3 regions of the Rhizobium sp. R339 genome follow, and region 2 is predicted to be linked to each of the others. Evidence: predicted binding sites of a transcription regulator. Region 2 holds the regulator's gene; each other region holds the start of a gene.
The links. The regulator PhoB, encoded in region 2, activates phosphate uptake and scavenging genes when phosphate is short. The targets are predictions, from matches to a motif close to TGTCATNNANCTGTCAT.

Region 1 (3,272 bases), on a different contig from region 2:
TTCGCCAACATCCGCATCCGCAACCACATGCTCGGCCCGAACGGCAAGGAAGGTGGCTACACCATCCACTATCCGTCGAAGGAAGAGACCTCGATCTACGACGCCGCCATGCAGTACAAGTCCGAAGGTGTGCCGCTCGTCATCTTCGCCGGTGTCGAATATGGCAACGGCTCGTCGCGCGACTGGGCTGCCAAGGGCACCAACCTGCTCGGCGTCAAGGCGGTGATCGCCCAGTCCTTCGAGCGTATCCATCGCTCGAACCTGGTCGGCATGGGCGTCATCCCCTTCGTCTTCGAAGAGGGCACGACCTGGCAGAGCCTCGGCCTCAAGGGCGACGAGCTCGTCACCATCGAGGGCCTGGACAAGATCAAACCGCGCGAGCGGAAGATTGCCAAGATCACCTATGGCGACGGCTCCGTGAAGGAAGTTCCGCTGCTGTCGCGCGTCGATACGCTCGACGAGGTGATCTACCTCAACAATGGCGGCATCCTGCAGACGGTTCTGCGCGATCTCGCTGCCTGATTGTTAACAGCTTGCTATGATAATGGCCGCCGGAGAGCAATTTCCGGCGGCTTTTCTTTGCGGCAACAGTATTCGGGCAGGCTCACGATGATTTGTTTCAAGCGCATTCCCGCCGAGCTACGTCTCACCCGTTCGTGACTTTTCGTTTGGACCCGGAAGGATTATTCGTACGTTCATATGTCAGGGCCTCCGGCTCCCAACACGCCGGCGACGCTGAAAAAGAGGTGCAGGTGAATGTCCCCCCGTTTTTTGATTCCGCTGATCGCCGGCGTTGTTCTCGCAGGCTCGCTGCATGCCGAAGACGGCACGCCGAAAGGCGTCGTCGAACTTTTCACCTCGCAGGGCTGCTCCTCCTGTCCTCCCGCTGACGCCGCCTTCCGCAAGCTGGTGGACCAGGGCGACGTCATCGCGCTCGCCTACCACATAGACTATTGGAATTATCTCGGCTGGGCCGACACGCTGAGCTCGAAGGAAAACACCGAGCGGCAATATGGCTATGCCAGGGCCATGGGCCGCAGCAACGTCTATACGCCGCAGGCCATCGTCAATGGACGCGGTCATCTTGCCGGCGCCGATCTCAACGGCATCAACAGCAAGATCGACAGTTACAGCAGCGAAGGCAATGGGCTGACCATTCCGATCAGCGCCGCGATGCGCGGCGACGAGCTGGAAATCAAGATCGGTGCGGGGCAGGGCAAGGCCAATGTGGTGATGGTCTATTTCGACAAGGAAAAGACGATCGACGTCGAAAAGGGCGAGAACAGCGGCAAGAAAATCTCCTACCTGCACAGTGTCACGAATGTCGAAACGGTCGGCATGTGGGACGGCAAGGCGACCAATCTGACGCTGCCGGCCACTGTCCTGCAGCGGCCGCAGCTCGAGGGCTGCGCGATCCTGCTGCAATCGGCGACCGCTGACGGCGATCCGGCCGAGATCCTTGGCGCGACAGTGGTGATGGCGGGAAAAAACATCTGAGATTTCATCCCGATAGGGATGAAGTGCCGGGCGGCCCGGCCGAGCGTATTCGGGGCTGGGGTTAAGGTCGATACGCTCCGCCGGGCCCTTTGGCGCGCTGGCGCCAAACCGGGATGCATAAATCCCCCGCAAATGAGGCGCTGTTTTGACTGAAATGCGGCGCTGCCGAGAAAGCGTCGGCTCTCCCCAGGGCATTGCGCTCGCATACGCGAGACTGCGGTGCGGCCGAATGTGACGGGCAGCGGTCTTGCAATTTGTGACGGCTCGGGCAAACTGTCACTCTCCTGTCACAAGCGGAGGCCTTGGGAGACTGATGACAGATCAGCCGGATTTGCGACACGGCGAAAGCCGCTCCGTCGACAATAGTTCCTCAGTCGTCGTCGATCTCAGGGAATACAAACAAAGCAAGGACCCGCTTCCGGTGACCTTCCACCGGCGCGAGCTGGACGCGATCCTCTGGATCTACGGCCGCATGGTCGGCGAGGGGGAATGGCGCGATTACGCCATCGATCATCTAAAGGACAGGGCGGTGTTTTCCGTCTTCAAGCGTTCCGGTGAAATGCCGCTCTTCCGGATCGAAAAGAACCCGAAGCTCGCCGCCAAGCAAGGCGCCTATTCCGTTATCAACGTCAACGGCATGATCCTGAAACGCGGGCACGAGCTGAACCAGGTGCTCAAGGTATTCGACAAGGCCTTGAAGCTGGTCGACAAGTAAGTCCTCAGCCTGCGAACAGCGTGCCGGGATAGGCGGACGGATCCGGATCGGTCGTCATGCCCTCGCCGAGACTGCGCTGCATGAGCATCGTGTCGAGCCAGCGGCCGTGCTTGTAGCCGGTGCCCTTCATCAGGCCGACCTCCACAAAACCCGCCTTGAGATGAAGCGCGATCGAGGCAGGGCTTGCGCCGCCGATGACGGCCACCATCTGACGAAAGCCGAGGGCGGTGCAGCGGTCGATCAGCTCATTCATCAGCGCCTTGCCGATGCCGCGGCCTCGAGCTTCAGGCGCCAGATAAATCGAATCCTCCACCATCCAGCGATAGGCGGGGCGGGTGCGGAAGGCCGAAGCATAGGCGTAGCCAAGGAGGTTTCCGTTCGTATCGGCTGCGGCGATGTAGGGATAGTGCTGGCCGACGATCGCTGCGAAACGCTGCATCATCTCGGCCTTGGAGGGTGGTGCGATCTCGTAGCTCGACGTGCCGTTCAGGACGGATTCACGATAGATATCGGTAATGGCGGGGATATCGGCTTGCGAGGCGTCGCGCAGAAAGAAAGACATCGGGCGGCTGGTCCAGCGGCGGGGCAGGCTCCTCTAAAACCATTCCTGCGAAACCAGTGCAACAAAAAAGCCGACGCAAACCGAGGTGCGATATGCCCATTCTGCGGCTATTCGAGAATCTTGATCCTCAAGCTTTCGGCTTGCTTGCGCGCCTTGCGCCTCACATACATGATCAGCAATGGCGACAAGACGAAAGCCATGACGACGTGCACCACACCAGAGAGCACCAGGTCATTTCCCGTATGCGGGTCGATCGGTACCAGCTGCCAATAGCCGATTGCCAGAACCCCTAAAATTGCGCCGGCCAAGGCGGCAATGACGGCGCTGAGCCAAGCAATGACCGAATAGATCAGGCTATCCGGCAACCCTTTCGCCAACAGTACGGCAACGACAAAGCACGGGATGAAAACAAATCCTTGAAGCAGCATGCCTAACCCCTTCGACATTCGTCACGACAAAAAAGGCGGCCGAAGCCGCCTTTTCGATCTCGATCTGCCC
Region 2 (3,272 bases):
CGTCGATCTCGTCGCCAATCACGGCTACGTCTCCTTCCTCGGCCGCGTCAGCGCCATGCCGATCGCCGACAAGGTGCGCATCGTCGATCTCGACGAGCATTTGCCGATGTCCTATCACGTCGCCTTCAACCACCGCAAAGCCGCCGCCGATGCCTGCGCCGTCATCATCGAGGCGGCGGCAAGAATTACGTCGCAATCTCTCTCGCAAGCCATGCGGCAGGCGGAGGAGGGCGCCAGGGAGAGTGCAGCATGACGATTTTGCTTGAGGTCTGCGTCGACAGCGCCGAGGGCTTGGCCGCCGCCATCGAAGGCGGCGCCGGCCGCATCGAGCTTTGCTCGGCGCTGGAACTCGGCGGCTTGACGCCGCTGCCGAGCCTGATGCTGATCGCTGCCAGAGCGCCCATCCCCGTCTACGCAATGATCCGCCCGCATGCCGGCCCCTTCATCTTCGGCAGGACGGACGAGGAGGCGATGATGCTCGACATCGATGCCGTGCGCGCCGCCGGCCTCGCCGGTGTCGTCATCGGCGCCAACCGGCCGGACGGTACGCTCGACATGCCGCTGATCCACCGCCTGAAGGCGCATGCGATGGGCCTCGGCTCGACGCTGCATCGTGCCTTCGATCTGGTGCCGGATGCCGATGAGGCGCTGGAACAGGCGGTCGAGCTCGGCTGCGAACGCATCCTCACCTCCGGCTGCGCGCTGAAGGCTCCAGACGGCCTGGAAACGCTGAAACGCCTTTCGGCAAGGGCGGCCGGCCGCATATCCATCATGCCCGGCAGCGGCATCCGCCCCGCGAATGTCGGTGCTATCTTGCAGGCAACCGGCGCCCGCGAGGTCCATGGCTCCTGCAGTTCACCCATCGAAAGCGCCGACCCCCGCGCCGTCGCCTTCGGCTTCGAGGCGAAGAGCAGCAACAAGACGGATGTGGCGGTGGTCCGGGAGATGTGCAGGGCGATCGCGGCGGAAGCTTAGGCTTTTAGCCTCACGCTTCCATCGAATAGCCGGCGCCGCGGACGGTGCGGATGACGTCCTGCATGTTGGAGAAGTTCAGCGCCTTGCGCAGGCGGCCGACATGGACGTCGACGGTGCGTTCGTCGACATAGATGTCGTGGCCCCAGACGCCGTCCAGAAGCTGCGAACGGGAGAAGACCCGGCCTGGCGACGACATCAGGAATTCCAGCAGGCGGAATTCGGTGGGGCCGAGGCGGACTTCGCGGCTCTTGCGATGGACGCGGTGCGTTTCACGGTCGAGCTCGATATCGCCGCATTTCAGTACCGTTGACAGAACCTCCGGCCGGGCGCGGCGCAGCATGGCCTTGACGCGGGCGACGAGCTCGGGGGTCGAAAACGGCTTGACGACGTAATCGTCGGCGCCGGTCGACAGCCCGCGGACGCGCTCGCTCTCTTCGCCGCGCGCCGTCAGCATGATGATCGGCAGACGCTCGGTTTCCGGCCGCATGCGCAGGCGCCGGCAGAGCTCGATGCCGGAGACGCCGGGCAGCATCCAGTCGAGGATGAGAAGATCGGGCGTGCGCTCCTGGAGCCGGATCTCGGCTTCGTCGCCGCGAAGGATGGTATCGACCTCGAAGCCTTCCGCTTCGAGATTGTAACGAAGAAGCACGCTGAGGGCTTCTTCATCTTCAACAACTGCAACTCTCGGGATCATGCGTCTCGGTCTCCTCGCGCACGATCCTTAAACCGAAGACGATTTAAGCACGGGATCCTGCGCAAAATCAGAATTGGCTGTGACCTCGCTGCGCGCCCGCGCGGGCGCGCAACTGGCTGGCCCGGAACGGTTATTCCGTGACCGCGCCGACGGTGTTGGCGCTGTCGTCCTTCGGACGGTCGCCTTCCGGCTGTGCGCCGGTCGCCATGTAATAGATCGTCTCGGCGATGTTGGTGGCGTGGTCGCCGATACGCTCGATGTTCTTGGCGCAGAAGAGAAGATGCGTGCAGCTGGTGATGTTGCGCGGATCTTCCATCATGTAGGTCAGGAGTTCGCGGAACAGCGAGGTGTACATGGCGTCGATCTCGTTGTCGCGTTCGCGGATCGACTTGGCCTTGTCGGCAGCGCGCGTCGTGTAGACGTCGAGCACTTCCTTGAGCTGCACGAGCGCGAGTTCTGAGAGATGCTCGAGACCGCGGGCGAGCTTGCGGGGAACGCCGGTCGCCTGCACGGCGATGACGCGCTTGGCGGTGTTTTTGCCGAGATCGCCGACGCGTTCGAGATCGGCGGCGATCCGGATCGAACCCATGATCTCGCGCAGGTCCGATGCCATCGGCTGACGGCGGGCGATGGTGACGATCGCCTTGTCGCCGATCTCGCGTTCCATGTGATCGAGGATCACGTCGTCCGAAATGACCTTCTGGGCGAGCGCAGTATCGCCATTGACGAGCGCGCGTACGGATTCGCTGACCATCTGCTCGGCCAGGCCGCCCATTTCGGAAATCCGCCTGGACAGGAACTTCAGATCATCATCATAGGCAGAAAAAATATGTGTCGATGCCATGGGCTTTATCCTCGAATAACGGGAAGACGTCGTGTCGCCAGAATCAGCCGAAGCGGCCCATGATGTAGTCCTGGGTGCGCGGATCGTCCGGATTGGTGAACATCTTGTCGGTGTCGTTTTCCTCGACGAGGTTGCCGAGGTGGAACATGGCGGTGCGCTGCGAAACACGGGCCGCCTGCTGCATGGAGTGCGTGACGATGACGATCGTGTAGTTTTCGCGCAGCTCGTGGATCAGCTCCTCGACCTTGGCAGTGGCGATCGGATCGAGCGCCGAGCAGGGCTCGTCCATCAGGATGACCTCAGGGCTGACGGCGACGGCGCGGGCAATGCAGAGGCGCTGCTGCTGACCGCCGGAGAGGCCGGTGCCGGATTCATGCACGCGGTCCTTGACCTCGTTCCAGAGGCCGGCGCGCTGCAGACTGGTCTCGACGATCTGGTCGAGGTCGGCCTTCGACTTGGCAAGGCCGTGGATGCGCGGACCGTAGGAGACGTTTTCATAGATCGACTTCGGGAACGGGTTCGGCTTCTGGAAGACCATGCCGACGCGGGCGCGAAGCTCCACGACGTCAATATCGGGATCATAGATATCGTCGCTGTCGAGCGTGATCTTGCCGGTGACCCGGCAGCCGTCGATTGTATCGTTCATGCGGTTGAGGCTCCGCAGGAAGGTCGACTTGCCGCAGCCCGACGGGCCGATCAGGGCGGTTACGGTGTTTTCGCGGATGTTCAGGTTCACATCGAAAAGCGCGCGCTTCTCAC
Region 3 (3,272 bases), 300 kb from region 2:
CATGGCCGCCGTTGAACTGCGTCGAAGCGAAGAACTTGTCATTCGGCATGCCCGTATCCTTCGGGATCTGCGTCAGCGGCACGAGATAGCCCGAGGTGGAATCCGGATCGGCATAACCGAGCTTCTTGCCCTTGGCGTCCTTGATGGTCTTGATGCCGGAGGACTTCAGCGCGAGGCCGATCGAGTGGTAGCCGGTCGAACCGTCCTTCTGCTGCGTCGTGAGGATCGGCGTAACGGCCTTCGGATCCTTGATGTAGACGGCTGCATAGCCGGAAGCGCCGAGTTCGGCGAAGTCGAGCGTGCCGCCGAGCAGGCCCTGGATGACGCCGTCATAATCGGCGGCCGGGAAGAGCGAGACCTTCTCGAAGCCGAATTCCTGCTTCAGGTGGTCGGCGAGGCAGGCATAGTTGCGCAGGCGGTCGGTTTCGTTTTCGCCGCCGAGGATGCCGATACGGAATTCCTTGAGGTCTGCGGCGTTGGCGGCGCCGGCGAGCGCAAACAGCGCCGTTGCCGCAAAGAGTGCTTTCTTCAACATGCGTTCTCTCCTATCGGCCGGTGTCCCCGGCCTTCCCGTTACAAAGAAATGTGCCCTTGACGCGGGCCTTCGATCGCGGCCGTCCCGCTCAGAGACCGGCCAGCGCCAGCGGCTGGACGCCGGCGGATTGATTGTCCGCCCGCTCGGGCGCGATGTTGATCGATGTGGAGGTCATCGTTTCGTCGATGCCGGCCCCGTCCCTGTCCGTCCCGTAGATCGCCCTCACCGCGTCGGCCGTCAGTTCCGACGGCTTGCCGTCGAAGACGACGCGGCCGCCGGCCATGCCGACGATGCGCTCACAATAGTTGCGGGCGGTATCGAGCGTGTGCAGGTTGGTGATGACGGTGATGCCCTCGCGCTCGTTGATATCGCGCAGCGCGTCCATGACGATCTTGGCGTTCAGCGGATCGAGCGAGGCGATCGGCTCGTCGGCAAGCACCATCTTCGGGTTCTGCATCAGCGCGCGAGCGATCGCCACGCGCTGCTGCTGTCCGCCGGAAAGCGTGCCGGCCGCCTGCAGTGCCGTCTGCTCGATGCCGAGGCGTTCGAGGGCGGCGATCGCATGCACGCGCTCCTCGCGGGTGAAGATGTTAAGCAAGCTGAGAAACGTCGAGCGGTGATTGAGGCGGCCGAGCATGACATTGGTGAGAACATCGAGGCGCGGCACCAGGTTGAACTGCTGGAAAATCATCGCACAGTCGCGCTGCCAGTTGCGCAGCGCCCGGCCGCGAAGCCCGGAAACCTCGACGCCGGCGAAGTGAATAGAGCCGGAGCTCGGCTCCTGCAGGCGGTTGATCATGCGCAGCAGCGTCGACTTGCCGGCGCCGGAGCGGCCGATGATGCCGACCATCTGGCCTTGGGGAATGCTGAGCGTGACGGTGTCGACGGCGAGCTTGCTTCCGAAACGGCGTGTGACATTCTGCAGCTCGAACATCATGCTCTTCCCTTGTATTCCAGGCTCTGATGAGCATCGCATTAGTCCCGCTTCGTGAACCTCGCGTGTCATATTTGTGTAGTTCGTGTCACAATTCTCCGTGCCTATATCGGAGGTTTAGCCAGCATATCTCGCCAGAAAATCTTCCGCGCTCAGGTTGCGAAAATCCTGCAACGCCTGGCGCAGAAGGTCATGGTCCCAGTCCCACCAGGCAAGCCGGTCCATGCGCTCGCCGACCGCTTTCGGAAAGCGCTCGCGGATCAATTGAGCCGGCACACCGCCGACGATCGAGTAGGCCGCGACATTCTTCGAGACGACGGCGCCGGCGCCGATCACCGCGCCGTTGCCGACGCTGACGCCCGGCAGGATCGTCGCCCCATGGCCGATCCAGACGTCGTTGCCGATCGTCACCCGGTTTGCGCGCCGCCAGGCGAAGAAATCTTCCTCCACGTCGCCGTCCGGCCAGTAGTCGGCGGCGCGATAGGTGAAATGGTGCAGCGTCGCACGCCAGGTCGGATGATTGGTGGCGTTGATGCGCACGGCGGCGGCGATGTTGACGAACTTGCCGATCGTCGCGCACCAGACGGAGCCGTCCTGCATGATGTAGGAATAGTCGCCGAAGGTGGCCTCGCTGATGCGGCAGCGATCGGAGACCTCCGTATAGCGCCCGAAGGTGGAATCGCTGACCTCGGCCGTTGCGTGGATATAGGGCTCGATATCAAGCTTGCGGCTCATGCGGCGATCTCACGCGGCGAGAATTGCTGGACGTCGAGGATGCGGTCGGCGACCGCCTCGCGCACTTCCTTGTCGTGGAAGATGCCGAGAAGGGCGACGCCCGCCTTTTTCTTCTCCGCGATCATATCGACGACGACGGCACGATTCTTGGCATCGAGCGAGGCTGTGGGTTCGTCGAGAAGCAGGATCGTATGCTCAGTGATGAAGCCGCGGGCAATGTTGACGCGCTGCTGTTCGCCGCCGGAGAAGGTGGCGGGCGGAAGCTGCCACAGCGCTTCCGGCAGGTTGAGCCGGGCAAGCAGGGCGCCCGCCTTTTCCCGTGCTGGTCCGGCTGCCTCGCCATGCGCCACCAGCGGTTCCGCCACCACGTCGATTGCCGCGACGCGCGGCACGGTGCGCAGGAATTGGCTGACATAGCCGAGCGTATTGCGCCGCACGTTGAGTATGGTGCGCGGATCGGCGGAAGCGAGATCGACGATGCGCTCCTCGTGGCGGACGAGGATCTGGCCGGTATCGACGGCGTAGTTGCCGTAGATCATCTTGAGCAGCGAGCTTTTGCCGATGCCCGACGGGCCGCCGAGCACGACGCATTCGCCTGATGCGACCGAGAAGGCGACATCGGAGACGACAGGCAGCCGGATGCCGTCGCGCAGGTGCATGGTGAAGCTCTTCGAGACTTCGGAAACGACGAGGGGCGTTGGCATGATGTCTTCTTCCTTGGTTTTGGACCTGCAGCGGCGCTCAGACCTGCAGGATCGAGGAAACGAGCAGTTGTGTGTAGGGTTCGCGCGGATCGTCGAGCACCCGGTCGGTGAGCCCGTGTTCGATGACGTGGCCGTCCTTCATCACCATCATGCGATGCGATAGCAGACGCGCGACCGCAAGATCGTGGGTGACGATGATGGCAGAGAGGCCGAGATCGTTGACGAGACCGCGCACGAGATCGAGCAGGCGCGCCTGCACGGAGACGTCGAGGCCGCCGGTCGGCTCGTCCATGAAGACCAGCCGCGGACCGGTGACGAGATTGCGGGCGATCTGCAGGCGCTGGCGCATGCCGCCGGAAAAGGC

Region 1: the regulator PhoB is predicted to act here: its motif matches at 1,772-1,788, upstream of ATY76_RS25955 (DUF2794 domain-containing protein).
Region 3: the regulator PhoB is predicted to act here: its motif matches at 1,536-1,552, upstream of phnC (phosphonate ABC transporter ATP-binding protein).

The regions. Positions count from the first base shown of each region.
Region 1 is NZ_LOKV01000025.1:201,165-204,436, forward strand. It holds gene acnA (aconitate hydratase AcnA) at 1-522, shown strand, start outside; gene ATY76_RS25950 (thioredoxin family protein) at 757-1,497, shown strand; gene ATY76_RS25955 (DUF2794 domain-containing protein) at 1,811-2,212, shown strand; gene ATY76_RS25960 (GNAT family N-acetyltransferase) at 2,217-2,774, opposite strand; gene ATY76_RS25965 (hypothetical protein) at 2,882-3,202, opposite strand.
Region 2 is NZ_LOKV01000023.1:434,760-438,031, forward strand. It holds gene ATY76_RS21410 (LysR family transcriptional regulator) at 1-253, shown strand, start outside; gene ATY76_RS21415 (copper homeostasis protein CutC) at 250-975, shown strand; gene phoB (phosphate regulon transcriptional regulator PhoB) at 986-1,669, opposite strand; gene phoU (phosphate signaling complex protein PhoU) at 1,800-2,513, opposite strand; gene pstB (phosphate ABC transporter ATP-binding protein PstB) at 2,557-3,272, opposite strand, start outside.
Region 3 is NZ_LOKV01000023.1:137,709-140,980, forward strand. It holds gene phnD (phosphonate ABC transporter substrate-binding protein) at 1-535, opposite strand, end outside; gene phnC (phosphonate ABC transporter ATP-binding protein) at 624-1,469, opposite strand; gene ATY76_RS19860 (DapH/DapD/GlmU-related protein) at 1,587-2,204, opposite strand; gene phnL (phosphonate C-P lyase system protein PhnL) at 2,201-2,908, opposite strand; gene phnK (phosphonate C-P lyase system protein PhnK) at 2,946-3,272, opposite strand, start outside.